2 regions of the Kitasatospora sp. NPDC085464 genome follow, and region 2 is predicted to be linked to the other one. Evidence: riboswitches for the same ligand, from Rfam matches in the RefSeq annotation. Region 2 holds a riboswitch; the other holds the start of a gene.

Region 1 (19,952 bases), on a different contig from region 2:
TGGCCGAGATCCGCACCTTCTCCAAGAAGCCCTTCTTCATCAGCGAGACCGCCTCCGAGCAGGGCAAGCGCCAACGCGCCGACATCGACCAGCTGTTCTCCGGGCTGGAGGCGCACGACGACATCGTCGGCTTCGTCTGGTTCAACATCGTCAAGCGGGCGGACTGGCGGGTCGAGGCGGTCCCGGACACCCTCGCCGCCTTCAAGCAGCGCGTGTCCGACCCCCGCTACGGCTTCGACATCCGGAACCCCCGATGAGCACTGACTCCGACTTCAACCCGTTCGCCCCCATCCCGCGCCGCCGCGCGCCGAAGGGCGACGCACCGCCCGGCGGCGCCGTGCCCGACGGGCCCGCGCCCGACGGCAGCGCGCCCGACGGCAGCCGGCAGGGCGGCACCGCGCCCGACGGGCCCACGCCCGAGCGCGCCACGCCCGAGCGCACCGCGCCCGCCGGCACCGCGACCGGCCGCGCCGCCCGTCGCCGGGCCGCGGGGTCGGAGCCGACCGTCCCCGGGCCCCGCACGGACACCGCCGCGCCGACCGCAGCACCGGCCACCGCGGCGACCGCGACCGCCGTGGCCAACCCCGACGGCATCGAGCTGGCCCCGTACACGATCCCGCAGGTCCCCGCGATCGGCTGGGACCCGGGCACCAGCCCGCGCCGCCGCTGGATCGCCCGCGGCCTGCTCGGCGCCGTCCTGGCCGTCCAGGCCGCGCTCTCGCTGCGCCTGCTCGCCGCCGCGCACCCCGACGAGGCCGCCGCGATGGTCGCCGGCCGTCGGCAGCTCGCCCACCTGATGCACGGCACCCCGGTCGCCACCGACCTGGTCGACCGGATCAACGGCTCGCCCTGGCTCTACCCGCCGCTGGCGGGCGCGGCCGCCGACGCCAACGGCATCTGGGGCACCCGGCTGCTCAGCCTCGGCTTCGCGCTGGCCACCACCGTGCTGCTGTACTCGCTGACCCGGAGGCTGTTCAACGAGCGGGTCGCGATCTGCGCGATAGCCGTCTACGCCGTCCTGCAGTCCACCGTCGTGGTCGGCTTCTACGCCGCCCCCGAGTCCCTCGCCGTGCTGCTGGTCGCCCTCGCGGCCTGGGCCACGGTGTTCACCTCACGGCGACATCCGGCGCTGATCCTGACCGCCGCCCCGGCGGCGGCGCTCGCCTGCGCCGTCGCGTACTCCGCGGCTTTCGCCGTGCCCGCCCTGGTCGGCCTCGCGCTGGCCACCGCCCGTCCGCACCGCCGGTTCGGCCCGGCCGCCCTGCGCGCCCTGCTGCTGGCCGCCGGCACCGTCGTCCTGCTGCTGCCGTACGGCACGCTGGGCGAGCTCGCCGGGTGGTCGCCCTCACACGGCAACGCCCCCGGCTCGGCCCGCGCCGTCCTGCTCTCCACCGTCCAGTGGAGCGGCCTGTTCACCGTCCTCGCGGTGGCCGGCACGATCGCGTACGCGCGCCGCGAACAGATGAACGAGCACGACGCGCCCGAGAAGGAGGCCGTTCCCACCTCGCGCGGCCACCGCGCCCTGCTCGGCACCGTGCTGACCGCCACCGCCCTGCTCGTCCCGGCCGCGCACGTGTGGACCGGCACCTCCGGGGCGCTGTTCCGCCACCTCGCCTACGGCATGCTGCTGGCCGCCCCGCTCGCCGGGGTAGGCCTGACCCGGCTGGTCGGCGCCCACTTCCGCCACCCCCAGCTCGGCATCCTGGTGTGGGTCGCGCTGCTCGCCCTCGGCCTGGAACAGTCCGCCCTGCGGTACCAGAACGGACCCGACTCCGGCCGCCTGCTGGCCGTCCTGCGGTCCCACGCGGTGCCCCAGGGGCGCTACCTCACCGAGGTCGACGGACTCGCCGAGTACTACCTCGGCGCGGTCAGCAAGCCCGAGCAGTGGGTCTCCGCGCGCACCGGCACGGAGTACCGCGACGCGGCCGGCGTGCAGCACCACGGGGACGACGGGAGCGTCGCCGCGATCCGCGACGGCTGGTACACGATGGTCGTCCTCGACAGCACCGCGCCGCGCGCCACCGACCGCGCCCTGAGCGCCGCGCTGGCGGCCGGCGGGCAGTACCGACTGGTGGCGCAATTCACTTCGCCGACCGGCGATTCGAGCACGTACAAGGTCTATCTCAAGCACTGACCGGCCGGCGGGCCCGCCCACGCGGGCGACACGACAGGCACAACATATGGTGCCGCCGCAGAGCAGCGGCACTACATGTATGCTCGCTTCTGCTGTCGATGCAGGGGAACCCGGTGCGAATCCGGGACTGCCCCGCAGCGGTGTGCGGGCGGCTGGAGCAGCTGTCCCCGCGAGTCCGAGTACCTGCCGGCGGCGTGCGCCACGGCCCTCCCGCAGAGGCCGCGCCAGCACCAAGCACCACCCCTCCGGGCCTCGCGGGCGGGCCGGGGAGACACCGTCGCGCGACGCCGTTTGCGTTCGTGCCGTGCTCCCCTGCCCCGACCGGCCCGAGGCTCCGATCACCGCCGCCGATCGCCGCCAGGAGAGAGCGCCTTGACCACCGCTGCCTCAGCCACCCTGCCCGCCCAGGGCTCCGGTACCGCCTTCATCGACCCGAAGGTCTCCGACCCCGGCGGCGCCCTGCTGCGGCTGCTCACCGACCGCAGTGTCGACCTCCCCGAGGTCGACCCCGGCCATGTCGCCGCCGCTGCGCTGCGCGGCCGCCACGCCGGCTCGGACTTCGCCGAGCTGCGCGGGCTGGCCGTGGACGCCGCCGCGTCGATGATCGCCGAGGACCCGCAGTACTCGAAGCTCGCCGCCCGCCTGCTCGCGCTGGAGATCGTCGACGAGGCGAACAGCCAGGGCGCCACGTCCTTCTCCGCCTCGATCGCCGTCGGCCACGCCGAGGGCCTGATCGGCGACACCACCGCGGACTTCGTCGCCAAGCACGCCGCCGCGCTGGACGCCCTGATCGACGCCGCGGGCGACGACCGCTTCGAGTACTTCGGCCTGCGCACCGTGCAGTCCCGCTACCTGCTGCGCCACCCGATCACCCGCAAGGTGGTCGAGACCCCGCAGCACTTCCTGCTCCGCGTCGCCTGTGGCCTGGCGGTCGGCGACAACGAGCAGTCGGTGCGCGAGGTGGCCGAGCTGTACGGCCTGATGAGCCGCCTGGAGTACCTCACCTCCTCGCCGACGCTCTTCAACTCCGGCACCCGCCACCCGCAGATGTCGAGCTGCTACCTGCTCGACTCCCCGCTGGACAACCTGGACTCGATCTACAACCGCTACGCGCAGATCGCCCGCCTGTCCAAGCACGCCGGCGGCATCGGCCTGTCCTACTCGCGCATCCGCTCGCGCGGCAGCCTGATCCGCGGCACCAACGGCAAGTCCAACGGCATCGTGCCGTTCCTGCGCACCCTCGACTCCTCGGTCGCCGCCGTCAACCAGGGCGGCCGCCGCAAGGGCGCCGCGTGCGTCTACCTGGAGACCTGGCACGCCGACATCGAGGAGTTCCTGGAGCTCCGCGACAACACCGGCGAGGAAGCCCGCCGCACCCACAACCTCAACCTGGCGCACTGGATCCCGGACGAGTTCATGCGCCGGGTCAACGCCAACGCGGACTGGTCGCTGTTCTCCCCGGCCGACGTGCCCGAGCTCGTCGACCTGTGGGGCGAGGAGTTCGACGAGGCCTACCGCAAGGCCGAGCAGGCCGGCAAGGCCGTCCGCACCATCCCGGCGCAGACCCTCTACGCCCGCATGATGCGCACCCTGGCGCAGACCGGCAACGGCTGGATGACCTTCAAGGACGCCTCCAACCGCGCCGCCAACCAGACCGCGCTGCCGGGCCGCACGGTGCACTCCTCCAACCTGTGCACCGAGATCCTGGAGGTCACGGACGACTCCGAGACCGCCGTCTGCAACCTGGGTTCGGTCAACCTCGGTGCGCACGTGGCCGTCGGCGCCTCCGCGGACGACCTGCTCGGCGCGATGGACTGGGAGCGCCTCGACGCCACCGTCCGCACCGCCGTCACCTTCCTCGACCGCGTGGTGGACATCAACTTCTACCCGACCACCGAGGCCGGGACGTCCAACTCCCGCTGGCGCCCGGTCGGCCTCGGCGTGATGGGCCTCCAGGACGTCTTCTTCAAGCTGCGGATCGACTTCGACTCCGCGCAGGCCGCGCGGCTGTCCACGCTCATCGCCGAGCGCATCATGCTCACCGCGTACGAGCGCTCCGCCGACCTGGCCGAGCAGCTGGGCCGCCACGAGGCGTACGGCGAGACCCGCGCCGCCCGCGGCGAGCTGCACATCGACCACTTCCCGACGGCCGCCCAGCAGTGGGCCGACCGCTGGACCGCGCTGCGCGCCCGGATCGCCGAGACCGGCCTGCGCAACTCGCTGCTGCTGGCCATCGCGCCGACCGCGACCATCGCGTCCATCGCCGGCGTGTACGAGTGCATCGAGCCGCAGGTGTCCAACCTGTTCAAGCGCGAGACGCTCAGCGGCGAGTTCCTCCAGGTCAACCCGTACCTGGTGCGCGAGCTCAAGGAGCTCGGCGTCTGGGACCAGCAGACCCGCGACTCGCTGCGCGACGCCAACGGCTCCGTCCAGGAGCTGAACTGGCTGCCGGCCGAGGTCCGTTCGCTCTACCGGACGGCCTGGGAGCTGCCGCAGCGCGCGCTGATCGACCTGGCCGCGGCCCGCATGCCGTACCTGGACCAGAGCCAGTCGCTGAACCTGTTCATGGCGGCGCCGACCATCGGCAAGCTGAGCTCGATGTACGCCTACGCGTGGAAGGTGGGCCTGAAGACCACCTACTACCTGCGCTCGCGTCCCGCGACCCGCATCGCCCAGGCCGCCTCCGGTGCCGCCCGCAGCGCCGTGCCGGTCCCCGCCCCCACCATGACCCAGGCCGAGCAGGACGCCATCGCCTGCTCCCTGGAGAACCCCGAGTCCTGCGAGGCCTGCCAGTGAGCACCCCCGACGACCGCAAGATGCTGCTCGACCCCGGCTTCGAGCTGACCCTGCGCCCGATGCGCTACCCGTCGTTCTACGACCGGTACCGGGACGCGATCAAGAACACCTGGACCGTGGAGGAGGTGGACCTGCACTCCGACGTCGCCGACCTCGCCAAGCTGAGCGAGGGCGAGCGGCACATGATCGGCCGGCTGGTCGCCTTCTTCGCGACCGGTGACTCCATCGTCGCGAACAACGTGGTGCTGAGCCTCTACAAGCACATCAACTCCCCGGAGGCGCGCCTGTACCTGTCGCGCCAGCTGTTCGAGGAGGCCGTGCACGTCCAGTTCTACCTGACGCTGCTGGACACCTACCTTCCGGACCCGGAGGACCGCAACGCGGCCTTCGCCGCGGTGGAGAACATCCCCTCCATCCACCAGAAGGCGCAGTTCTGCTTCAAGTACATGAACGCGGTCGACCACATCGACTCGCTGCAGACGAAGGAGGACAGGCGGGCGTTCCTGCTCAACCTGATCTGCTTCGCGGCGTGCGTCGAGGGCCTGTTCTTCTACGGCGCGTTCGCGTACGTGTACTGGTTCCGGTCGCGCGGTCTGCTGCACGGCCTGGCCACGGGTACCAACTGGGTGTTCCGCGACGAGTCCATGCACATGGACTTCGCGTTCTCCGTGGTGGACACCGTCCGCGAGGAGGAGCCCGACCTCTTCGACGACGAGATGGCCAAGCAGGTCACGGAGATGCTGGAGGAGGCCGTCGAGGCCGAGCTCCAGTTCGCCCAGGACCTGTGCGGTGAGGGCCTGCCCGGCATGAACACCGCCTCGATGCGGGAGTACCTGCAGGCGGTGGCCGACCAGCGCCTGGCGCGTCTGGGTCTGCCGATCCGCTACGGGTCGACCAACCCGTTCGGCTTCATGGAGCTGCAGAACGTCCAGGAGCTGACCAACTTCTTCGAGCGGCGCGTGTCGGCGTACCAGGTCGCGGTCGAGGGTTCGGTCTCCTTCGACGACGACTTCTAAGTCGACAACAACGTTCAGCGAACAGCGGAGCTGCCGTCACGGCAGCTCCGCTGTCGGTTCTCGGTGTTCGGGGGATAGCCAGGAATGTCCAAGCTCCAACAGCGCGTGATCAACGGCCCGTTCGGGCCGATACAGGTCAGTCATGACCGCTGGCCGTCCGTCGTGGCCCGGGTGCAGGGGGTGGGGATGCCCACCGTCACGGTGGTGCCCGACCGCGACCACGGCGCCATGAACGTCAACGGCCAGAACGTGCCGATCGGGCGGAAGTCGCGCACCCGCACGGCCGTGGTGGGCGACCGCACCTACGAGCTGAGGTCGACCAGCCTCCGCCGGGCGGAGCTGCGCCGCAACGGGGTGCGCATAGCGGATGCCCGCGGCTCGTACCGGGCGTATGCGCCAGGAAGCACGATTCCCGGCCTGAGCGCCCGGATCACCTGGTCCCACGGCATCGACCCCACGGATGTGGCGGTCGCCCAGTCCATGGTCCTCGCCTTCGGCGCCGGTGGTCCAGGAGCGGTCCTGAGGACCGTGTTCTTCTGGGTCGACAACTTCAGCTGAGAGCAGGATGCTGCCCCGCACGGCCACAGCCCGTGCGGGGCAGCACTGTTGATTCAGTCGGTCGGAAACTCGCCGGACTTGACCCCGGCGAGGAAGGAAGACCAGGCATCGGCCGGAAAGACCAGAGCCGGCCCGCCAGGATCCTTGGAGTCCCGGACAGCCATTGTCGCCGGCCTGACCTGCGTCTCAACGCAGTTCCCGCCTTGCCCGCTGTATGTGCTCTTGTGCCAGTCAAGTCCGGGAACCGCAAGGACTGCCGCCACCTCGACGCAGTCACTCTGGGCGCCTGAGTAGGAGGACTTGCGCCACTCAAGTCCGGCGGCCGAAGCTGACGGCAGGAACATGCTCACCATTTCTAGATCTTGTCCTTTGCGCGCTCGATGAGTTCGATCGATTCGGTGCGCGGCAGCGACTCAGCCAGGGCGCGGCGGAACAGGTCGGTGTATTTGAACACTTCCTCCGGTTCCTCGATGTAGAGCGTGCTGAGAAGGCTGTCGACGTACACCACGTCCGTCTCCGTCGCCTCCGGGAAGCTCAAGATGGCGACAGGACCGAACAGTGCAGCGTGGACGTCTGATTCCTCCGGCAGGACCTGGATGTTGATGTTCGGCTGCTCCGCGCTCGCCACCAGGGATTCGAGCTGGTCCCGCATGACCGCCCGGCCACCGATCCGATGCTTCAGCACGGACTCGGAAAGGACGACCCACATGCGGAGCGGCGCCTCACGCGTCAGTACCGCTCGCCGTTCCTGGCGAACCTTCGTGAGCCTCTCGACCTGCTCCGACGTCGCATCCTCTATCTGCGCGCGGACCACCGCACGCGTGTAGTCCTCGGTTTGGAGCAGCCCCGGCACCAGGAAGGTCTGGATGCTGTACATGTCCGACGCGTCGGACTCCAGCGCAATGAAGTCGGCATACAGCGGCGACAGCGTGTCCGAGTACCGGTCCCACCATCCGCGCAAGCGGCCTTCACGCGACAGTGCCTCCAGCCGGCTCCGCGTCGCCGGGTCTCTCACCCCGTACAGGTCGAGCAGCAGCCGAAGATCCACCAGCCGAATCCCAGACTGCGCGGCTTCGATTCGGCTGATCTTGCTCTCGGCGCACTCAAGACGCCGGGCCGAGTGAGCGATCGTCAGGTTCGCATCCGTCCGCAGCTCCTTGAGAGTTCGAGCCAGACGGCGCTGCCGAACTGTCGGGTTCCGGTTCACGGGCAATGTCGCGACCTCCTCACTTCCGTGATCTGCCAGTCTGCCCCTCTCCGTCGGCTGACAACAATCTTTGATCACTTCCAAAGTGGGGACTTGCACCATGGAAGCTCCCAGGAGCATGCTACTCAACGTAGTCCGCCAGGAGACACACCGTGATCATGGCGGGCTTCACCCGGGCATTCCCATGCCTTCTTCAGCTGCTGTCACCCGCACACTCCAGAGGTGGCCCCGCCATGCCTGAAACCGTCTCCCCCGCCCCCGTCGAGCAGACCTGCTGGCTGCCCCGGCACCGCAAGTCCCCCCGCGCCGCCCGTCAGGAGCTGCGGGACTTCCTCCGCCCCCACCCCTCGGGCGAACCCCTGCTCCCCACCGGTGAGTTGCTGGTCAGCGAGCTGGTCACCAACGCCGTCCAGCACGCCCGGACGCCGCGCGGGCGCCTGATCTTCATCCGCTTCCGCCTCTCCCCCGACGACGACACCCTCCGCATCGAGGTGCACGACGCCGACAGCGAGAAACCGTCCCTCCGTGACACCACCACCGCCGACGAGAGCGGCCGAGGTCTGCTCCTCGTGCACGAGTTGGCCACCCAGTGGGGCTGCTGCCCGCGCGCCGGCGGCATCGGGAAGTTCGTCTGGTGCCACGTCTCCGCCCCCGCCGAGGCCGCCGCGTGAGCACCGTCCGGGCCGAGATCTCGGGCATCATGCTGCCCACGGTCTTCCCCAGCCTCGACCACGCCCTCCCCGTCCTGTGGGAGCGCGTCCGCAACCTGCCGATCCGCGAGGCCCACCGGGACCTCATCCGGATCTGCATCGGCCCGGGCGGCGGCGAGGGCGTCGCCCGCCGCCTACACCAGGACGGCAGCTGGAGCATCACCCTCTACGTCGGCGAGATGACCGACTGGACCGCCCACCCGATCACCATCACCACCGACCGCCCCTGAACTCCCCCGCCCCGCCCCGGCATCCACGCCGGGGCGGGGCGGGCACAACCCACCAGACCGATTTCTCGTTCTCGAAAGATCGAGTTCTTGACCTGGCACACCAGGAGTCGCGAGCATCGAACGAGAAGCCAAGGGGGAGGAAACAGCCGTGAAGCTGACCGAACTAGACAGCTCCTGCGACAACGGGCCGTGCCCGACGATCTACGCCACTGACACCGGGGATCTGGTCGTACAGGGCTTCCGGGTGGATGACGAGGAAGCCTTGGCCACGATGCAGCTACCGGACACCGAAACAGCCGTACGAATCCCGATCGATCTCCTGGTGAGGGTTACCCGTGACCATCTCTCCTAACGCCTTCGGCGCACTCTTCGACGACTTCCAGTGGGAAGCGTTCCGGCTGGAGACGCTGGACGACTACAGCAAGTCCGGCAGCGTCGACGCCTACCAGGCGTTCCTGACCGGGAAGCCGAAGCCCACCGACTACAACGCCAGGTGGCTGGCGCAGGTCCAACGGAACATCGACGCCGGCCGCCGGATGTACCGGGTCCACATTCTCACCCGACCTCTCACGCCTTATCTCCAATTCGAACTGGGCTGGGGGTACCAGACCAACGCCACGGCGGGCGAAGAGTTCTTCATCCTCGACATCACGGACAGGCCGAACCCTCTCGAAGGCGTTCCCGACTTCTGGATGTTCGATGAGTCGGCGACCGTTTCGATGGCTTACGACGATGAGGGGGCATTCCTCGGAGCTGAGGAAGAGTCCGAGGTTGAGAAATGGATTCGGTGGCGAGACGCGGCTCTGAGCCACGCCGAGCCGTTCACCGACTGGTGGGCGCGGCACGGCATTAATGAGAGGGAACATCGGTAGCACGCTGCGGGAGCTGCGAAAGGCCAGTGGGAAAGAGGCCAAAGCAGTCGCCCGCAGCGCTGCCATGTCCCCATCCAAGCTGAGCCGCATCGAAACGGGGAAGATCGCCCCGACAGCAATGGACGTGGACCGCATCCTCACAGCCATCGGGGTATCCGATGAAGTCCGGGCCGGCCTGGTCGAGACAGCCCGTCGAGAAGTTACCGAGGCCACGGCCTGGCGCCTGTGCCGTCGCAGCGGGTTCCACCTGCACCAGGAGGCCATCCGGGCCGTGGAAGCCGAGACGGTCGTTCAACGGGTCTTCCAGCCGTCCTGCATCCCCGGCTTGTGTCAGACGCCGGAGTACGTCCGGGCGATCCTCAGCACAAAGGGCCTGACAGAGGAAGTGCTGTCACGGACCATCGGCGCTCGACTCCAGCGCCAAGCCGTACTCTTCGAGCCCGCCAAGTCGTTTCGCCACCTGATCACCGAATCGGTGCTGCGGTGGCGGCTTACCTCCCCTCCCGAGATGGCTGTTCAGCTTGACCGGCTCATCGCCCTGTCCCGCCTCCCGAACGTCTGGATTGGCGTCGTACCGCTCTCGATTCCCATGATCGAAGTACCCTCCTCATCGTTCGTTGTCTATGATAATCGATTGGTGATTGTCGAGATCCCCCATTCCGAGATCACCACCAGTGAACCGAAGGATGTGGAGCTATACCGGGAACGGTTCCACCGATTCGAACTTACGGCTCTTGCCGGAAACACCATGCGAGAAATGGTTGGGGCGATCCGCGACGAGTTCTTGCGGGAACAGGAAATCGTGCAGGAATAGCACCGAATCCCGCGTAACTTGGTGGCTCACCGAAACGATCCGCGAGTCACGGGAGCCTTCCATGCCCGCTGCCGGTTCCGCGCAGCCGACCACGCCCAATCGTCGCCGCACGCACACGGAACTCATGGATCGGATCGACAACAACCCGATCCGGAAGGACCTCACCAGCGGCGGCCTGGTCGAGATCGTCGGCGCCGAGAACGGCCGGGCTCTGGTCCGGCCGCTGTTCGATCCGGACGCCCCGCCCCGTCAGGTGCCGGTCAACCAGCTCACCACGCGCATCAGCCTCTGGGGCTGACTGCTCTTCCACGAGCCCTTTCCCCTTGAATCTCCCGCCCGACTCCTGGGCGGAGCGGGGCCGTTCCGCGCCCCGAAGCGATACCGGAAGGTGCAGGCAATGACCGATCACAACCTGTACGAACTCGACCTCTCGCAGATCGAGTTCAACCGTGCGTGCGGTGGCAACCAGGGCGGAGGTGACGACGGCTCCGAGACCTGCGTGACCCTCGGTGCCGTGCCCGACGCCCCGGGTGTCTTCGCCCTCGGCGACAGCAAGCGGCCCGACCGTGAACCGCTGCTGTTCACGGCCCAGGAACTGACCGAGGCCGGGATCGACCCGGCGCGGTTCGGCCTGTCGGTCTGACGTCCCCCGACAGTCCCGGCCGCCCGCAGTCCCGTGCGGGCGGCCGGGGCCCCCAACCCCTGCGAGGAGGAGCGCGCTTGCATTTCCACGGCTACGAGTGGGCCGGTGACGGCCGGCTGCTGGCGCGGGAGTCGGAGCGCCGACCGGTCGAGGCCGCACGGTTCGGCCTCTCGGAGCTGCCGCCGATGATGACGGGCTGGTGGCTGCTGCGGCCGCCCTCCCAGGTCCGGGGCACCTGGGACACAGCAGCAGGCGCAGCCGACTGGCTCGCGGAGCGCTACGAGCAGCACTCGCCCGGCGGCGACCCCTGGCTCCCGACCGCCACGCGCCGCCGGTTCGCCCTCGACCAACTCGCCCGGGCCTCCGACGTGGTCTGGTCCCGCTGGGTGTCCGACATCCGGTGGTCGGGCCACTACGTGATCGTGTGCCCCAATAGCACCTGGCCGGGCCTCTCCTGCCCGACCGACCGGCTCGCTCAGTAGTTCATGGTGTAGGTCCAGTCACCCCGCAGGGCAGCACACATCCCGTCGAGTGCCTGCCGGTTGAAGGCCCGGACGCAGAGCCAGCCCAGTTCGACGTCGGGGTCCGTCCGGTCGACGCAGACCAGCACCTCCGGTCCCGCGTACCACCGGCGGCCGTCCTCCGCCGGCCCTTCCTCGAAGGGCGGCAGCGGGGTGAACTCCCGCTCCACGTGGTCGATGTCGCCGGGCGCCGCTTCCCGACGCATCCCGCCCATGTCGTCGCAGAGGAGGTTCCCGTTCAGCACCGACTCCACGAAAGCCGCGGAGAAGCGGTCGGCCATCGGCTCCCACTCCGCCTCCACCGGGTCGCCCGGGGTCGCGTCGGTCACCAGTGGCGGGTCGTCACCGCCGGCCTGGTCGAGCCGGATTCCGACCGCCCAGTACCAGTACCGCTCGGCCATGAAGATGAGGATCCCGTCCTCCACCTCCACGTCCTCCAGCGGGATCCACTGTTCCTGGCCGCCGAACAGGTCGAAGCGCCGCCCGAACCTCCCGTATGCCTCACGCAGCGCCCCGGGCAGCGGCAGGCCGAGGCGCTGCTCGGCCGCGGCGAGCTCTTCCTCCGTGCAGCCGTGCGCCTCCTCGACCGGTGCTCCGAGGTGTGCGGCGAACCGTTCGACGAACCGCCAGGCGGCGGCCGGGCCCGCGAGCGAGGCGGACAGCTCGGCCGGAAGATCGAATGTCGTGGACACCCCGGTACGGTACCCGGGCGCCACGACACCGCCCGGGCCGGGCGGCGGCGGCGGCCGATGATCTTGTCCATCACCCTAGGCGTGCCCCCTGACAGCTCCCCCGCCCCGCCCGTCCGGATGAACTCCCGGGCCACACCGGCCTCCCACGCATGCGGACGACCGGGCCCCGGCTACGTTCCGCGCACAGCCGCACGACGAAAGGGGCCCACCCGTGCCGACGACCGGAATCCTGGACTACGAGAGCGACGCGATCGTCCAGCTCATGAGCATGGCCGAGGAGGACTGGACGGAGCACGAGCTCAAGGACGCCCTCCAGCGGGCGATCATGCTGGAGCTCTCCACCATCCCGCCCTACGCCACCGCCCTCTGGTCGATCACCGATCAGGACAACAGCAAGCCGGTCCGCCACACCATCCGCGAGATCGTCTTCGACGAGATGTCGCACTTCGGCCTGGTCTGCAACATGCTCACCAGCATCGGCGGCACGGTCGTCCTCAAGGACCCGCTCACCGTCCCCAAGTACCCGGGCGAGCTGCCGGGCGGGGTCAACCCGGGCCTGGAGGTCTTCCTCAGCGGGCTGAGCCGGGAGTCGGCCACGCTCTTCTCCGACATCGAGAAGCCCGAGAACCCGCTCGCCTTCGCCGCCGACGGCAACACGATCGGCGCCTTCTACCAGCGCATCGCCAACGTCTTCCCGAAGTTCGCCCACCTGCTGACCGGGCAGAACCAGGTGACCTTCCCGCTCGGGGCGATCGGCCACGGCGCCGGCAACGACATCGTCGCGATGAACACCATCGACGACGTGCTGAAGGCGATCGACGTCATCCGGACCCAGGGCGAGGGCACCGACGCCTCCCCGGACAACCCCTTCCACGGCGCGCCCGGTGAACTCGCCCACTACTACGCCTTCAAGGAGATCGCCGTCGGCAAGAAGCTCGTGAAGAACCCGGCGACGGGGAGGTTCGAGTTCACCGGCCCCGACATCCCGCTCCCGGGCGTCGCACCGGTCCCCCGGGTCCCGGCCGGCGGCTGGGTCAACTCCCCCGGCAACGAGCCCGACCGGACCACCGCCGCCGTGCTGAACGACTTCAACACCGCCTACAGCGACATGCTGCGCGCCCTCGAAGCGGCCTGGGGCGGCAACGCGGACTCGCTCTCCGACGCGATCGGCCACATGAACGATCTGGGTGACTTCGCACGGCAGTTGAACGCCATCAAACTGCCCGCCAACCCCCAAGCCGTCTACGGGCCGGAGTGGATCTTCATCCCGAAGTAGCCCGAACCGACTCGAACCTGCTCCGGAGGGCCGGTGCGCCCCGATCCGCCCGCACCGGCCCTCCGTCTCACCTCCCGCCGCCTTCGAGGCCCCGGGCCCCCAGCCCCTCGGCGAACGCCCGCGCCGCCGCCAGGTCCTCCGCGCCCGGCCGCGCCTTGTTGAGGCCGCCGACGAGCCTGAACGGGAGCCAGGTGTCGAAGCCCCGGCAGGAGAAGGCGTCGGCCACCTCGAAGCCCTTCTGTTCCAGGGCCCGTACGAGCGGACGCGTGAAGGGCCGGACCGGCAGTTCCGGCAGCCCGCTGGTGGCGAACACGAACGCCCTGCCCCGCTGCCCCCGCGGAACCGACCGGACGAAGTCACGCAGCCGGGGGTGGAACCGGCCGGTGAAGATCCCCGAGCCGAACCCCACCAGGTCGTAGCCGGCCAGCTCCGCCGGATCGACCTGCTCGGGCTCGACGACCGGGGCCGACAGCACCCGGCCCATGGTCTCGGCGATCCTCCGGGTGTTGCCGTGGGACACGGACGCGCACACGATGACGGCCCTCATGACGGATCTCCTTCGCTCGGTCACTCACTCGGTCACTCCCGCCGGGTAGACCGGACGCGGCACGAGGACGTGACATCCCGCGGCCGGGAACGCCCGAAGGCCGGTGCGGACAGGTCCGCACCGGCCTTCGACAATGAGCGTTCCGCCGTTACGCGTTCGGCACGGTCGCGTACTTCGGCGTGCCCTCGGCCATCTGCTTCAGGGCGTCCTTGCGGTCGCGCTTCGACAGCTTGTCGATGTAGAGGGTGCCGTACAGGTGGTCGGTCTCGTGCTGCAGGCAACGGGCGAAGAAGCCGGTGCCCTCGACGCGGATCGGCTTGCCGTCCTTGTCGACGCCGGTCACGGCGGCGAAGTCCGGGCGCGGCAGCTCGGCGTACGCGGTGGGGACGGACAGGCAGCCCTCGTTGCCGTCGTCGAGGACCCGGCGCCGGTCGGCCGGGTACTCCTCCAGCTTGGGGTTGATCACGTGGCCGATGTGGCGCACGCCCTCGTCGTCCGGGCAGTCGTAGACGAAGACCTTGAGGTCCACGCCGATCTGGTTGGCGGCGAGGCCGACGCCCTCGGCGGCGTACATCGACTGGAACATGTCGTCGATCAGCGCGGAGAGCTCGTCGTCGAAGGCGGTGACGTCCTTGACCTCGCGGTGCAGGACGGGGTTGCCGACGACGGTGATCGGACGGGCGGTGCCCTTGCCGAGGTCGGGCTCCTCACCGATCACCTTCACGGGAGCCTCGGGCGCCGCCCCCTCCACGTCGTGCTCGTGCTCGTGCTGCTCGGCCTGCTCCGCCATGTCTTCCGCTTCCATAGGTCCTACGCGTACCTCACCAGGGTACTCAGCGGGTCTCAGCAGACCTCTTCGAGATCCCGGTACGCCCGGGTCCCCGGGGAGGCCGCGACCCAGCGGTCCAGCAGGGTGCGCACCAGGTGGGCGGGTGCGGCGATCCCGCACTCGCGCTCGACCAGCCAGGACATCCCGGCGGCGCCGCCCTGGCTGAGGTGGCTGAGGTGGCCGGGGTGCGCGGCGTCGCCGTCGTCGTGCGGGTCGTGGTGGGCCGCGACGCCGTCGTCGGAGGCCATCCGGCTCTCCGAGCAGGCGCGGCAGAGCAGCCGTACCGACGAGGTCCAGTCCTCGGCGGCGTAGCCGGCGTCGGCGACCAGCCGCTCCAGTGCGTCGCGGTCCCCGGCGGTGGCGGCCTGCAGCAGCACCACGTAGGTCGGCACCGGGGAGGGGGCCCAGAGCTCGATCTCGTCGAACACCGGGTAGGCGACGCCGTCGGTGACCCGCTCGCCGTGCGGGGCGCCGTCGTGCAGCACCACCTCGCCCCAGCGGCGGCCGGAGGAGGGCAGCGGGATGGAGAGGACCTCGATCCGGGCCGGGTCGAGGCGGCGGCCCCAGACCACCTCGGACTCGCCGTCCGGGGAGAGCCGCACGGGGGTGGTGCCGAGGTCCAGGCTGACCGGGCCGTCGGGCTGACCACCGGGGCCGCCGGACAGCTTGAGCCCGTACGCCTGCCAGGCGCGGCGGGCCAGCGGCCAGTCCTGCAGGGCGGTGGCGGTGATGCCGAGGTTCCACCAGTCGGGGGCGCCGTGTTCGCGGTCCAGCAGGGCGACGGCGCGCAGGCCGGCCGAGCGGGCCTGCTCCCAGTCGCGGCGGAACTTGTGCAGGAGGGCGAGGTTGAACCACGAGTCGGAGAGCCAGGGCTCCAGGTCGGCGGCCATCACCAGCAGCGCGCCGGCGTCCTCGTAGCGACCGTCGCCGATCAGCGTGAAGGCCCGGTCGGTCGTCTGCCGCCAGGTGGCGGACGGCCGGTGCCGTGCCCGGTGGAAGATCCTCACGTTCGTCCCTGCCGTCGTCGTCCGCTCAAGTCCCGTGCCACCGTGCCCGTACCGCCTCGGACGGCGTACCGGGCCCGGCGCTCCGGGTCGGTGTTCCACGCTACGACCGCATCCAACCACGCCCGCCCCCGCCCGCGCTCCCCACCGCCGAGGTTGGGGCCCGCCCCTCCCCAGCCTGCCCGCCCGGCCGCGCCCTCTCAACCCCTGGCGGGTCCGACCCCGGCTGCGGCCCCGGCTGCGGCGCCGGTTCCGGCCCTCGGGCGGCAGTCCCGGCCGTCAGCCCCTGGCCTGTCCACCGACCCTGGCCAGGGCGTCCACCACCCGGGCGTCGTAGACCCGACCGCGCCCCAGCCGGATGACCTCCAGCGCCTCCAGCCGCCCGACGGCCTCACCGACGCCCCGGCCGCGGGCCACGGTGAGCAGGTCGTCGTGGGCGTTGGCGACCCGGATGATCCGGGCCGCGAGCGGCACCGGGCCCTCGCCGACGGCGGGCCCGGCGCAGGGGTCGGCCAGCCGGGCGACCTGCTCGGCGACCTGCCGGGGCACGCCGGTACGGCTGATCACCTCGCTGCCCAGCCGGGCGATCCGCTGCTGCTCGACGCACGGCAGCACCGCGGTGGCGCCGTCCGGCACCGGTTCGACCAGGGACAGCTGGCCGACGTCGTGCATCAGCGCGGCGTACTCCAGCAGGGCGAGCTCGCGGGTGCCCAGACCCAGCTCGCGCCCCAGCGCGCACGCCGTGTCCGCGACCCGGCGCGCGTGCCCGTGCGGGGTGTAGCCGGCCACCTCGGTGGCCCGGGCCAGGCTGGCGATGGTCTGACCGGTGGTGGCCCGCACCGCGGCGGCGCGCCGGAAGGACACCTGGGCGAGCAGCAGCGGGGTGCAGAACAGCGGCAGCGCCCAGAGCCCGACCTCGCCGGCCGCGAGGCTGACCAGCATCCCGGTGGCGACGATCGCCGAGCCGATGCCGAACAGCGAGCGCAGCTCGTCCTCCAGCGCCGCGGGGAACCGCAGCCCGCCCGCCGAACGGCGCAGCAGGGCCGCCAGGGTGGCGTCGCAGAGCGCGGCCAGCGCGGCGACGACGGTCAGGAAGGCCCCGTACGCCGGGCCCTCGGGCGAGAAACGGTCGACCAGGCCGCCGTTGTAGAGCGGCTGGAAGACGGCGGCCGCGAAGCCGACGGCGAGCAGCCGGCGGACGGCGCTGTCGCGGCGGGCCGGGTCGGCCCAGGGCGGGCGGCGGTGCGGGCGCTCGGGGCGGTGCGGCAGGGCGGCGAGCCCGGGCAGCCAGGCCAGCAGCAGGCCCGCCCCGGTCACCGTGACCACCTGGAGCATCCCGTGCGCGGTCGGCACCCCGCGCAGCGGCCCGAGCAGGGCGTACGCCAGCGCACTGGCAGCGCCGATGGGCGCCTGTTCGCGATCGCCCGGAAGGGTGATCCGGACGCATTCGCCGAGCGCGATCAGCACGGTGAACGCCAGCGCGACCTTGGGCTCCGCGACCCCGCGCACCGCGACCGCGCCCAGCGCGAGCGCCAGCAGTGCGGCGGCGGCCGCGTGCACCGCGCGGGTGGTGGGCCCGCACGCCGCGCGGTCGGCGAGCGTCCGGCTGCGGGCCGTCCGGCCGAGGGCCGCGCGCCCGGGCGCCGTCACGGCTGCCCGGGCGCGGGAGCGCCGCCCTGCGCGGGTACCCGGCCGGGAGCCGTCCGGACCGGTTCGGGCACCCCGAGCGGGATGTCCGGGACGGCCCGCACGCAGTCCTCGGAGTGCACCACCGGCCGCCAGTCGTGGACGGCCAGCGCGTCGATCAGCGCCCGCACCATCACCGGGTCGAACTGGCTGCCCGAGCAGCGCTCCAGCTCGGCCACCGCCTCGGCGACCGGGCGGCCGCGCCGGTAGGAGCGGGTGGAGGTCATCGAGTCGAAGGCGTCGGCGACCGAGATGATCCGGGCGAACTCGGGGATCCGGTCGCCCGCCAGCCCGCTCGGGTAGCCCCGGCCGTCCACCCGCTCGTGGTGGTGCAGGATCCCGGCGTGCGCCTCGCCGAGGAAGTCGATCCCGCGCACCAGCTCGTACCCGTACACCGGGTGGATCTCCACGGCCCGGCGCTCCGCCTCGGTGAGGGGACCGTTTCTGCGCAGGAGCTCGGTGGCCACGCCGAGCTTGCCGACGTCGTGCAGGATCCCCGCGAAGCGCAGGGTGCGCAGCCGGTCGGCCTCCATGCCGAGCTGAGTGGCGATCAGCACCGAGGCCCGGCCGACCCGTTCGCTGTGCCCGCGGGTGTAGGCGTCCTTGATCTCCACGGCCTGCACCAGCGACTGCACGGTGGCCTGGTGGGCGTCCTGCTCGCGCTGGCCCTGGGCGAACACCCAGGCGGAGATGGACAGCGGCAGCAGTGCCAGCAGCGCCGCGAACGCACCGTACGGGCCCTGCCAGAGCACGGCGACCATCAGTCCGCCGGCCGCGTGCACCAGCACCGGCAGTCCGCACACCGAGCAGGCCCCACGCAGCAGCACCCCGGCCCCGCGGCCCTCGCTGAGCATCACCATCACGCCCACCACCACCCCGTTGACCAGGCAGAACGCGGCGACTGCGGTGAAGCCGGGCAGCAGCGCGGCCGGGAACCGGGAGCCCAGCAGCAGCTGCGGGCCGCGCAGCAGGTGGAAGACGACCGAGGAGGTGAAGGCGCACAGCGCGAGCTGGGAGCCGTTGAACAGCTGGCGCCCGCGGCAGCCGCGCCCGCTCGGCCCGCCGAGCAGGGCGGCCGGCGCGGCGACCAGGGCGGCGGCGGCCGGAGGGAGCATCAGGACCCCGGCGAACAGCACCGGGAAGAAGGCGTTCACCCCGGGCCGGGCGGGTACCCGCTCGGGCGGCGCCGGGCGGCGCAGCAGTCTGCGCACCAGCACCAGACAGGGCGTCGGCAGACCCTGCGCCAGTGACTCCCAGCAGCCGTGCAGGAAGGCGAGCAGCCCGACCTTGGGCCAGTCCACCGGCTGGCCGAGCCAGCGCGGGACTCCCGGGGTGGCCCCGGCGGGCAGCAGCGGCACCAGGCAGCACAGCGCCGCCACCGGGACGGCCACCAGGTAGCGCGCCGCGCCGGGCGGCAGGGTCGCGCCCCCACTGTCGGTAGCGATGTCGACCTCCCCGCCGTCCGGGCCCGTGTTGCCTCAGCACGCCGGGCGAACCGGCGGTGAGCGTCCGTCAGGAGGATAGGCCGCCGTCCGGGCGCGGGGACGCATGATCGCGCAATGGCGCAGTTGGCGCACCGCCAACTCACCCGAACGAGTGACGGCGCACGTGAGCAGAACGGGAGCGGCCCCGGGAGCACATGCTCCCGGGGCCGCTGGACTCCCTTGGCCCGGACCGGGCGGGCCGCCCTCGTCGACGGGCCGGCGGACGCCTACGCCCGGACGCCTGCCCTGACGGTCACTCCGCCGGGGCGCCGGCCTCGACCGGGGCGCTCGGACGCTCGGCCGGCTCCTCGCCCGCCTCACCCTGCGCCAACTTCGGTGCCGGCCGGGCGGACTCGGCGTGCACCTCCACGGCGGCCTCCACCGCGACGACCACTTGCTCGCCCGAGCGCTGCCCGGCCCGGATCGAGTCGATCCTGGCCAGCACCTTGCTACGCAGATCGGTCGGGGTGTCGTCGCACCCGCAGGAACGCTTGATCAGCGCCTTGATCGCCTGCTCAAGCCCGTACTGCTTCAGGCAGGGCGAGCACTCCTCGAAGTGCACGCGCAACTTCGCGCAGTCGCCCTCGGCCATCTCGTTGTCGAGGAATTCATAGAGGTGGTCGAGGACCTCGCCACACTCGGTTTCGTGCGGATCGCCGCAGCTCATGAGCCCGAGCCCTTCGCTTCCTGCCCTGCCCCGCTGCCGGCCGGGACGAGCCCGCGCTCACGGGCGTAATCCTCCAGCATGCCGCGCAGCTGACGGCGGCCGCGGTGCAGCCGGGACATCACCGTACCGATGGGAGTACCCATGATGTCCGCGATCTCCTTGTACGCAAAGCCTTCTACGTCCGCGAGATAGACGGCGATCCGGAATTCCTCCGGGATGGCCTGGAGCGCGTCCTTCACATCGCTGTCGGGGAGGTGGTCGAGCGC
Region 2 (9,200 bases):
CGCGGGTCGAGGCGCTGGGCTTCGTCGGCTCGACCCCGATCGCCCAGTACGTCTACGCGACCGCCGCTGCGCACGGCAAGCGCGCGCAGTGCTTCGGCAGCGCCAAGAACCACATGATCGTGATGCCGGACGCGGACCTCGACCAGGCCGCCGACGCGCTGATCGGCGCCGGCTACGGCTCGGCCGGCGAGCGCTGCATGGCCATCTCCGTCGCCGTCCCGGTCGGCGAGGAGACCGCGGACGCCCTGGTGGCGAAGCTGGTCGAGCGGATCGCCGCGCTCAAGGTCGGCCGCTCGGACGACCCGGCGGCGGACTTCGGCCCGCTGGTGGGCCGCGACGCCCTGGAGCGGGTCCGCGGCTACCTGGACCTCGGGGTCGAGGAGGGCGCCGAACTCGTCGTCGACGGAAGGGACTTCCGCCTGGAGGGGCACGAGGACGGCTACTTCCTCGGCGCCTCGCTGTTCGACCGGGTCACCCCGGAGATGCGGATCCACCGCGAGGAGATCTTCGGCCCGGTGCTCACCGTCGTCCGCGCCGCCGACTACGAGGAGGCGCTGCGCCTGCCCAGCGAGCACGAGTTCGGCAACGGCGTGGCCATCTACACCCGGGACGGCGACACGGCGCGGGACTTCGCCCGCCGGGTGAACACCGGCATGGTCGGCGTCAACGTGCCCATCCCGGTGCCGATCGCCTACCACACCTTCGGCGGCTGGAAGCGCTCCGGCTTCGGCGACCTCAACCAGCACGGCCCGGACTCGATCCGCTTCTACACCCGCACCCGCACCGTCACCTCGCGCTGGCCCTCCGGGGTCAAGGAAGGCGCGAGCTTCACCATGCCGACGATGGGATGAGCGCCGTGCACGATCTCACCGAGGACCAGCGCGCCATCGCGGAGACGACCCGGGCCTTCGCCGACGAGTACCTGGCACCGAACGCCGTCGAGTGGGACCGGACCAAGCACTTCCCCGTGGACGTGCTACGCAAGGCAGCGGACGTCGGTCTGGCCGGCGTCTACGTGCGCGAGGACGCCGGCGGTTCCGAACTCTCCCGCCTGGAGGGGGTGGTGGCCTTCGAGGCGCTGGCGACCGGCTGCCCGTCGATCGCCGCCTACCTGTCCATCCACAACATGGTCGGCTGGATGATCGACCGCTACGGCAGCACCGCGCAGCGCTCCCGCTGGCTGCCCGGCCTCTGCACCGCCGAGCACCTGGGCAGCTACTGCCTGACCGAGCCCGGCGCCGGCTCCGACGCGGCGGCGATCGCCACCCGGGCCGTCCGGGACGGCGACCACTGGGTGCTGGACGGCGTCAAGCAGTTCATCTCCGGGGCAGGCGACTCCCGGATCTACGTGGTGATGGCCCGCACCGGTGGACCGGGAGCCGACGGGGTCTCCGCGTTCGTCGTCGAGCGGGACGACCCCGGCGTCTCGTTCGGGCCGAACGAGCGGAAGATGGGCTGGAACGCCCAGCCCACCCGGCAGGTCGTGCTGGACGGTGTCCGGCTGCCCGCCGACCGTCTGCTCGGCGCCGAGGGCGAGGGCTTCCGGATCGCCATGAGCGGGCTGAACGGCGGCCGGCTCGGCATCGCGGCCTGCTCGCTCGGCGGCGCGCAGGAGGCGCTGGAGCGCGCCACCCGCTACCTGGCGGACCGTGCGGCGTTCGGCGCCCGGCTGCTGCACGCCCAGGCTCTGCAGTTCCGACTGGCCGACATGGCAACGGAGTTGGAGGCGGCCCGGGCGCTGGTGTGGCGGGCGGCCGGCGCGCTGGACCGGGGCGATCCCCGGGCGCCGCAGCTGTGCGCGATGGCCAAGCGCTACGCCACCGACACCGGCTTCGACGTCGCGAACCAGGCCCTCCAGCTGCACGGCGGCTACGGCTACCTGGCCGAGTACGGCATCGAGAAGATCGTCCGCGACCTGCGGGTGCACCAGATCCTGGAAGGAACCAACGAGATCATGCGCGTCATCGTCGCCCGCAGCCTGACCGGAGCCGCGTGATGGCCGGCCACGACCTCGACGAGGTCATCCTCCAGCGCGAGGGCCGGACCGGACTCATCGTCCTCAACCGGCCGGCGGCCCTGAACGCCCTCACCCACACCATGGTGCTGCGCATCGCGGAGGCCCTGGACACCTGGGAGCAGGACGACCGGGTCGAGTCCGTCGTCATCACGGGGGCCGGGGACCGCGCGTTCTGCGCCGGCGGCGACATCGTCGCCATCCACCGTGCCGCCACCGGCGGGGACCCGGGCGCGGTCGAGGAGTTCTGGCGCGACGAGTACCGCCTCAACGCCCGGATCGCCCGCTACTCCAAGCCCTACGTGGCCGTGATGGACGGCATCGTCATGGGTGGCGGCGTCGGCGTCTCCGCCCACGGCAGCGTGCGGATCGTCACGGAGACCACCCGCATCGCCATGCCCGAGGCCGGCATCGGCTTCGTCCCCGACGTGGGCGGCACCTACCTGCTCGCCCTGGCGCCCGGCGAGCTGGGCACCCACCTCGCCCTCACCGCCGGATCGGTGGGAGCGGCGGACGCGCTGCTCTGCGGGCTCGCCGACCACTTCCTGCCCTCCGAGCGGGTGCCGGCGCTGCTCGACGACCTCGCCGGGCTGCCCGTGCACGACGCCCTGGAGCGGCACGTCGAACCCGCGCCGACCGGTGCGCTGGACGGGCAGCGCGCCTGGATCGACGCCTGCTACGCGGCCGGTACCGTCGAGGAGATCCTCGACCGGCTGCGGGACAGCGGTGAACCCGAGGCGAAGAAGGCCGTCGACCGGATCACCGCCAACTCCCCGACGGCGGTGAAGGCGACGCTGGCGGCCCTGCGCCGGGCCCGGGCCCTCGGCCCGCTGGAGGCGGTGCTCGACCAGGAGTACCGCACCTCGTGTGCGGCGCTCGCCACGCCGGACCTCGCCGAGGGCATCAGGGCGCAGGTGATCGACAAGGACCGCTCGCCGCGGTGGAGCCCCGCCACCCTGGGCGCCGTCGAACCCGCCGCCGTGGCCCGCTACTTCGCCCCGCGCGGCGGACGCGAGCTCGGCCTCGCCGCCACCACCACACCCCTGGAGCGCTGGTGACCCACAGCATCGGATTCATCGGACTGGGCAACATGGGCGGCCCGATGGCCGCCAACCTCGTCAAGGCCGGCCACCGGGTGATCGGCTACGACCTCTCGGCCGAGGCCCGGGACCTGGCCGCAGCACAGGGAGTGATGATCGCGGTTTCCGCCGCCGAGGCGGTCGGCGAGGCCGACGTGGTGCTGACCATGCTGCCGACCGGACGCCATGTCCTCGACTCCTACGGCGAGTTGACCGAGGCGGCCACCGGCGCGCTGTTCATCGACTGCTCCACCATCGCCGTCGGGGACGCCCGGGTCGCCGCCGACCTGGCCCGCACGGCCGGGCACCGGGCCGTCGACGCACCGGTCTCCGGTGGTGTGCCCGGTGCCGAGGCCGCGAGCCTCACCTTCATGGTCGGCGCCGACGAGGCCGACTTCGCCGAGGCGGAGCCGCTGCTGGCCGCGATGGGCCGCAGGGTCGTGCACTGCGGTTCCTCCGGTGCCGGGCAGGCCGCGAAGATCTGCAACAACATGATCCTCGGCGTCTCGATGATCGCGGTCAGCGAGGCCTTCGTGCTCGGGGAGAGCCTCGGGCTCAGCCATCAGGCCCTGTTCGAGGTGGCCTCCACCGCCTCCGGACAGTGCTGGGCGCTCACCTCCAACTGTCCCGTGCCCGGCCCGGTCCCGGGCAGCCCCGCCAACCGCGACTACGCCGGCGGATTCGCCGCCGCCCTGATGGCCAAGGACCTCGGACTCGCGGCCGCCGCGGCCGCCGCCTGCGACGTACCGGCCGAACTGGGCGGCAGGGCATCGGAGTTGTACGCCGCGTTCGCCGAAGGGGCGGGCGCCGGGCTGGACTTCTCCGCCATCATCACCACCCTCCGGAAGGACACCGCATGACGTTCGAGACGATCCTGGTCGAGCGCAGGGGCCGGGTGGGGCTGATCACGCTCGACCGCCCGAAGGCGCTCAACGCGCTCAACACCCGGCTGATGACCGAAGTCGTCGCCGCGGCCACGGAGTTCGACCGGGACCGCGAGATCGGCTGTCTGGTGGTCACCGGCTCGGAGAAGGCCTTCGCGGCCGGCGCCGACATCAAGGAGATGCAGTCCCTGGAGTTCGTCGACGCCTACCTCGGCGACTGGTTCGCCGCCTGGGACCGCTTCGCCGCGCTGCGCAAGCCGGTCGTCGCGGCGGTGGCCGGGTACGCGCTGGGCGGCGGCTGCGAGCTGGCGATGATGTGCGACGTCCTGCTGGCCGCGGACACCGCCAAGTTCGGCCAGCCGGAGATCAAGCTCGGTGTGATCCCCGGCATCGGCGGCTCGCAGCGGCTCACCCTGGCCGTCGGCAAGGCCAAGGCGATGGAGCTGTGCCTGACCGGCCGGATGATGGGCGCCGAGGAGGCCGAACGGGCCGGCCTGGTCTCCCGGATCGTCCCCGCCGACCAGCTGCAGACGGAGGCCCTGGCCACCGCCGAGACCATCGCGGCGATGTCCACCCCGGCCGCGGTCATGCTCAAGGAGAGCGTCAACCGCTCGTACGAGACCACCCTCGCCGAGGGCGTCCGCTTCGAGCGCCGGCTCTTCCACGCCACCTTCGCCACGGCGGACCAGAAGGAGGGCATGGCGGCCTTCGCCGAGAAGCGCCCGCCGACGTTCGGCAACCGCTGACGTCCGGCAACCGCTGAGTTCGGCAACCCGCTGACGCCCGGCCCGGTGCGCCGCCCCTCCACGGGGCGGCTCACCGCCGGTCAGCTCCCGGCCCGCCGGAGCAGGTAGGTGTCCATGATCCAGCCCTTGCGCTCGCGGGCCTGCTCGCGCAGCTCGCGGATCCTCGGGGCGGCCTCGGCGAGCGGGCCGGCGACGAGGATCTCGTCGGGGGTGCCGAGGTAGGCGCCGTACCGGATCTCCAGCCCCTCGGGGTCGATCTCCGTGAAGGCGGCCCGGCCGTCCAGCATCACCACCACGTCGTCCACGCCCTCGGGGAAACCCTCGGCCAGACGGCGGCCGGTGGTGATCTGCACCGGGCGGCCGACCCGGGTCAGTGTGGTGCGGTGGCGGGCGGCGAGCGCCGAGACGCTGCTGATGCCCGGGACCACCTCGGAGTCGAACACGACGGTGCCGCGGGCCAGGACGTCGTCCACGACGGCGATGACGCTGTCGTACAGGCTCGGGTCGCCCCAGACCAGGAACGCCCCCGTCTCGTCCTCGCCGAGGTGCTCGGCGAGGAGCCGTTCGACCAGGTCGGCGCGGCGGACGCGCCAGTCGTCGACGGCGGCCGCGTACGCGGGGGTGCTGCGGTCCCGCTCCGCGTCCGGCGCCTCGACCACGCGGTGCCCGGCCCGGCCGTGCTCGGCGAGGATCCGTCGACGCAGCCGGATCAGGTCCTGCCGTTCCTCGCTCTTGTCGAGGATGAAGAAGACGTCCGTGCGGGCGAGCGCCTTGACGGCCTGCAGGGTGAGGTGGTCGGGGTCGCCCGCGCCGATGCCGATGACGAAGATGTGCCGCATGGGAGGCATTCTGCCCTCCGACCGGCCGTTCCCCGACCGGCGGACCGGCGCGCGTCCAGGAATCCACCCGCGTCACCGTGACGTGACGCACGATCCCTTGACCCGATCTTTTCCGTTTCGCCATGATGAGCCGTCACGTTGTGACTCCGCCCACGGGGGAAGTCCGGTTCGAATCCGGCGCTGGCCCGCAACGGTAGGCCGCCGACGCCACGTCGGCGGCGAGCCCGAGTACCCGTCGGCGGAGGTGTGTCGTCCCCTCCTCCCGTCGTGGTCTGCGGGCCGGAGCTCCGAGGGCTGCTCCGGCATACGCCGACGCCCTCCGGGCCCCTGCGTCCAGGCCCGGAAAGGCACCCATGCCCACGCTCCGCCGCACCCTCGGTCTGCTCGCGATACCCGCCCTGGCCCTCGCCACCGCGCTCCCTGCGGCCACCGCCGCCCACGCCGACACCACCTCCTCCCGGACGGTCCGCCCCGACGGTGCGGCGGCCGGCTGGCTGGCCCGCCAGCTCGTCGGCGGTGACCACTTCGAGAGCGTCTTCAACGGCACGGCCTACCCCGACCAGGGGCTGACCATCGACGCCGTGCTGGCCTTCGCCGCCTCGCACAGCTCCGACGAGGCCGCCGCCCGGGCCACCGCCTGGCTGGCGAAGCCCGAGATCATCTCCGGCTACCTCGGCGACGGCACCACCGAGGCGTACGCGGGCGCGACCGCCAAGCTGCTGCTCGCCGCCGAGGTCCGCGACGCGAACTCGGCGAGCTTCGGCGGCGTCGACCTGCCCGCCCGGCTGCGCTCGCTCCAGACCCCCGAGGGCCGCTTCTCCGACCGCTCCCAGTGGGGCGACTACAGTAACGCCTTCGGCCAGTCACTGGCCCTGATCGCCCTGCACCGCACCCCCGGTGACGCCCCGACGGCGGCCGTGGACTACCTCGCGAACAGCCAGTGCGCGGATGGCGGGTTCCCCGTCGCCTTCGGCCAGACCACCTGCACCAGCGACCCGGACGCCACCGCCCTCGCCGTCCAGGCGCTCGCCGCCACCGGCCGCACCGCCAAGGCGAACGCCGGCCTCACCTGGCTCACCACCCACCAGAACGCCGACGGCGGCTTCGCGGCGGCCGGGGCGACCGCCTCCAACGCCAACACCACCGGTCTGGCCACCCAGGCGCTGCTCTCCGGCGGGCGCTTCGGCGCCGGCCTCAAGGGCTGGAGCCGGCTGGTCAAGCTCCAGCAGGGCTGCTCGGCCGACCCGGCGGTGCGCGGCGCCGTCGCCTACGACGCGACCGGCTTCAACGCGGGCAACGGCGCCCGGGCGACTGCGCAGGCCGTCCTCGGCCTGGGCGGTGCGCCGCTGGCCACCCTGTCCGCGGCCGGCGCGCGCCCCGACGCCCCCACCCTGGCCTGCCCGGCCCCGGCCGCCCACTGAACGGCTCTGATACCGCGAGGAGTTCACCGATGACCGACACCCTCACCCTGGCCCGCCCGGCCCGACGTACGCTCGGGTCGATCGCGGCCGCGGCGGCCCTCACCGCCGGCCTGCTCGGCGTCTCCGCCGCCCAGGCCCCGCAGGCCCACGCGGCGGCCTGCAGCGGCACCACCGGCGTCACCGTCGTGGTCGACTTCACGGCCGTCGGCGGCGGCATCGAGACCGGCTGCGCCCCCGGGGACCCGGCCAGCGGCCTGGCCGCGCTGACCGGCGCCGGATTCACGTACGGCTTCCACCCGCGCTTCCCCGGCTTCGTCTGCAGGATCAACAGCCTGCCGACGACCTGCACCAACCCCACCGGCAGCGCCTACTGGTCGTACTGGCACGCCCAGCACGGCGGCCCCTGGTCGTACAGCAACCTCGGCGCGGGCAGCTACAACCCGGCGCCCGGCGACGTCGAGGGCTGGTCCTTCGGCGCCGGCGCCCAGCCCGGCATCACCGCCCCCTGACGTACGACGACACACCGGTGCCCCGGCCCTTCCGCGGAAGGGCCGGGGCACCGCCTACGCGGGGATCACCTTCCGCGAGCCGTCCTCCGGCGGCGGACGAAGTGCTCGGCCAGCACCACGGTGATGACGCCGGCAGCGGTGAACAGCAGTGTGTTGGCCACGATGCCCGACGTGGTCAGCCACCCGGGATCATCGCCGTTCGGCAGTCGTGTCGTGGTGAACAGCTCACCGACGCCCGTCAGCAGCCCCCGGGCGAGGTAGACGCCCGCGAACGCGGCGAGCCCGACGGGCAGGGTGAGGACGATCGACGCGAGGTAGTAGCGCCCGTTCCCCGTCAGCCCGCCAATGGCGGCCAGTACGCCGACCGAGGCCACGTAGCCGCCTGCCACCCACCTGGAAACACCCATCGGTACCACTTCCCCCTGTTCCGTGGTCCGGCGGCGGGATCCGTCGGGCCGTCGTGGTTCTGCCCTGCCGAGGGGAGGATGATCCGTGCTCGACTCCCCTGCGGAGTCGGAGCGGTCAGCTGCCGTAGCGCAGCGAGACGGTGTCGCCGAGGTGGACGGTGGTGGCCCGGGTGGCGGCCACGGCGGTGGCGCCGTCCAGGCTGACCTTCCAGGTGGACGAACCGCTGTTGGCGGTGCCGTTGATCGCCGTGACGGTGCCGCCGCCGGTGGACGGCGTGACGGCGGTGACGCAGCCGGCCGGGGTGGCAGTGCCCGCCGCGTCGAGGACGTCGCCGAGGGTCGCGGTGCCGCCGGTCGGGGTGAGCGTGACGGTGCAGGCCTTGAGCGCCCCGGTGCCGTCGTCGACGACCAGGGCGAGCCTGGCGGCGGTACCGGCCGTGAAGCCGGTGGTGGCGGCCCAGGTCGGCTCGCCGACGGTGACCGGGGCGGGCGGGGTGGCGGTGAACCCGGCCCCGGCCACGGCGCGCAGGCCGTCGACGGAGGCGTAGGGGGACGGGGAGGTGTCGGTGGGCAGGTACTTGAAGCCGCCGCCGGGCTTGAACTGCTGGGCGATGAGGAAGTCGAGCGGGGTCTTGCCGGTGCCGCTGGTGAAGTCGGTGCCCTGGGGGTTGATGCCGCAGGCGTTGAGGCCGGACACGGCCCAGCCGTTGGAGTCGGTGTTCACTCCGAACATGGCGCTGAAGGCCCCGGAGGAGGCCAGCTTGCCCTTGAGGAAGTTCTTGGCCACCACGATCGCCGGGTCGGTGTTGGGGACGCCCGCCGCGCACAGCGAGGCCATGGCGGCGCCGGTCATGTCGATGTCGCTGCCCTGGGTGAGCGCGGTCGGGTCGCCAGCCGCTTTGCTGTAGTTCCAGCCGCCGTCGTTGTGCTGGTTGGCGCGCACCGCGGTGACGGAGGCGTTCAGCAGGGCCTGCGGGGCGCGCTGGGTGCCCGTCTGGGTCTTCGCGCCCGCGAGGGCGAGCAGGCCGAAGACGGTGCCGTTGAAGTTGGCGGACGGACCGTAGTAGCCGGGCTCGGCGGTCTGCCAGTAGGCGACCGCGTCGGCGATCAGGTTGCGGCCGGGGCCGACGCGGGCGGGGTCGATCCCGGCGGCGTAGGAGTTGAGGATGGCGCGCTCGTAGTCGGTGACCACCGGCGAGCCGCCGGGCCAGCCGGCGGCGGCGAGCTGGTTCCGGTACACGAGACGGGCGTTCTTGCTCGGGTCGCCGCCGGGGGTCACGTCCGCGGCGGCGGTGCCGGCG

Evidence for each region. Region 2 has a riboswitch for cobalamin ahead of ACIGG8_RS08540 (prenyltransferase/squalene oxidase repeat-containing protein). Riboswitches for the same ligand answer to the same signal wherever they lie in the genome.
Region 1: linked by a shared signal. The riboswitch ahead of ACIGG8_RS00630 (ribonucleoside-diphosphate reductase subunit alpha) and the one ahead of ACIGG8_RS08540 (prenyltransferase/squalene oxidase repeat-containing protein) in region 2 are both predicted to bind cobalamin.

What each region holds. Positions count from the first base shown of each region.
Region 1 covers NZ_JBITTM010000001.1:144,264-164,215, forward strand. The annotation lists gene ACIGG8_RS00620 (glycoside hydrolase family 26 protein) at 1-257, shown strand, start outside; gene ACIGG8_RS00625 (glycosyltransferase family 39 protein) at 254-2,134, shown strand; cobalamin riboswitch at 2,197-2,340, shown strand; gene ACIGG8_RS00630 (ribonucleoside-diphosphate reductase subunit alpha) at 2,531-4,930, shown strand; gene ACIGG8_RS00635 (ribonucleotide-diphosphate reductase subunit beta) at 4,951-5,946, shown strand; gene ACIGG8_RS00640 (hypothetical protein) at 6,031-6,504, shown strand; gene ACIGG8_RS00645 (DUF397 domain-containing protein) at 6,558-6,857, opposite strand; gene ACIGG8_RS00650 (helix-turn-helix domain-containing protein) at 6,860-7,813, opposite strand; gene ACIGG8_RS00655 (ATP-binding protein) at 7,945-8,382, shown strand; gene ACIGG8_RS00660 (hypothetical protein) at 8,379-8,651, shown strand; gene ACIGG8_RS00665 (hypothetical protein) at 8,800-9,003, shown strand; gene ACIGG8_RS00670 (DUF6879 family protein) at 8,987-9,523, shown strand; gene ACIGG8_RS00675 (helix-turn-helix domain-containing protein) at 9,504-10,337, shown strand; gene ACIGG8_RS00680 (hypothetical protein) at 10,462-10,635, shown strand; gene ACIGG8_RS00685 (DUF397 domain-containing protein) at 10,735-10,980, shown strand; gene ACIGG8_RS00690 (hypothetical protein) at 11,058-11,462, shown strand; gene ACIGG8_RS00695 (hypothetical protein) at 11,456-12,193, opposite strand; gene ACIGG8_RS00700 (ferritin-like protein) at 12,405-13,469, shown strand; gene ACIGG8_RS00705 (flavodoxin family protein) at 13,537-14,016, opposite strand; gene def (peptide deformylase) at 14,165-14,806, opposite strand; gene ACIGG8_RS00715 (hypothetical protein) at 14,860-15,852, opposite strand; gene ACIGG8_RS00720 (HD-GYP domain-containing protein) at 16,129-17,409, opposite strand; gene ACIGG8_RS00725 (HD-GYP domain-containing protein) at 17,496-18,926, opposite strand; gene rsrA (mycothiol system anti-sigma-R factor) at 19,273-19,686, opposite strand; gene ACIGG8_RS00735 (sigma-70 family RNA polymerase sigma factor) at 19,683-19,952, opposite strand, start outside.
Region 2 covers NZ_JBITTM010000007.1:205,620-214,819, forward strand. The annotation lists gene ACIGG8_RS08510 (CoA-acylating methylmalonate-semialdehyde dehydrogenase) at 1-851, shown strand, start outside; gene ACIGG8_RS08515 (acyl-CoA dehydrogenase family protein) at 848-1,996, shown strand; gene ACIGG8_RS08520 (enoyl-CoA hydratase/isomerase family protein) at 1,996-3,072, shown strand; gene mmsB (3-hydroxyisobutyrate dehydrogenase) at 3,069-3,953, shown strand; gene ACIGG8_RS08530 (enoyl-CoA hydratase) at 3,950-4,723, shown strand; gene cobF (precorrin-6A synthase (deacetylating)) at 4,804-5,562, opposite strand; cobalamin riboswitch at 5,677-5,817, shown strand; gene ACIGG8_RS08540 (prenyltransferase/squalene oxidase repeat-containing protein) at 5,916-6,983, shown strand; gene ACIGG8_RS08545 (flagellar hook-length control protein FliK) at 7,013-7,492, shown strand; gene ACIGG8_RS08550 (hypothetical protein) at 7,558-7,899, opposite strand; gene ACIGG8_RS08555 (hypothetical protein) at 8,015-9,200, opposite strand, start outside.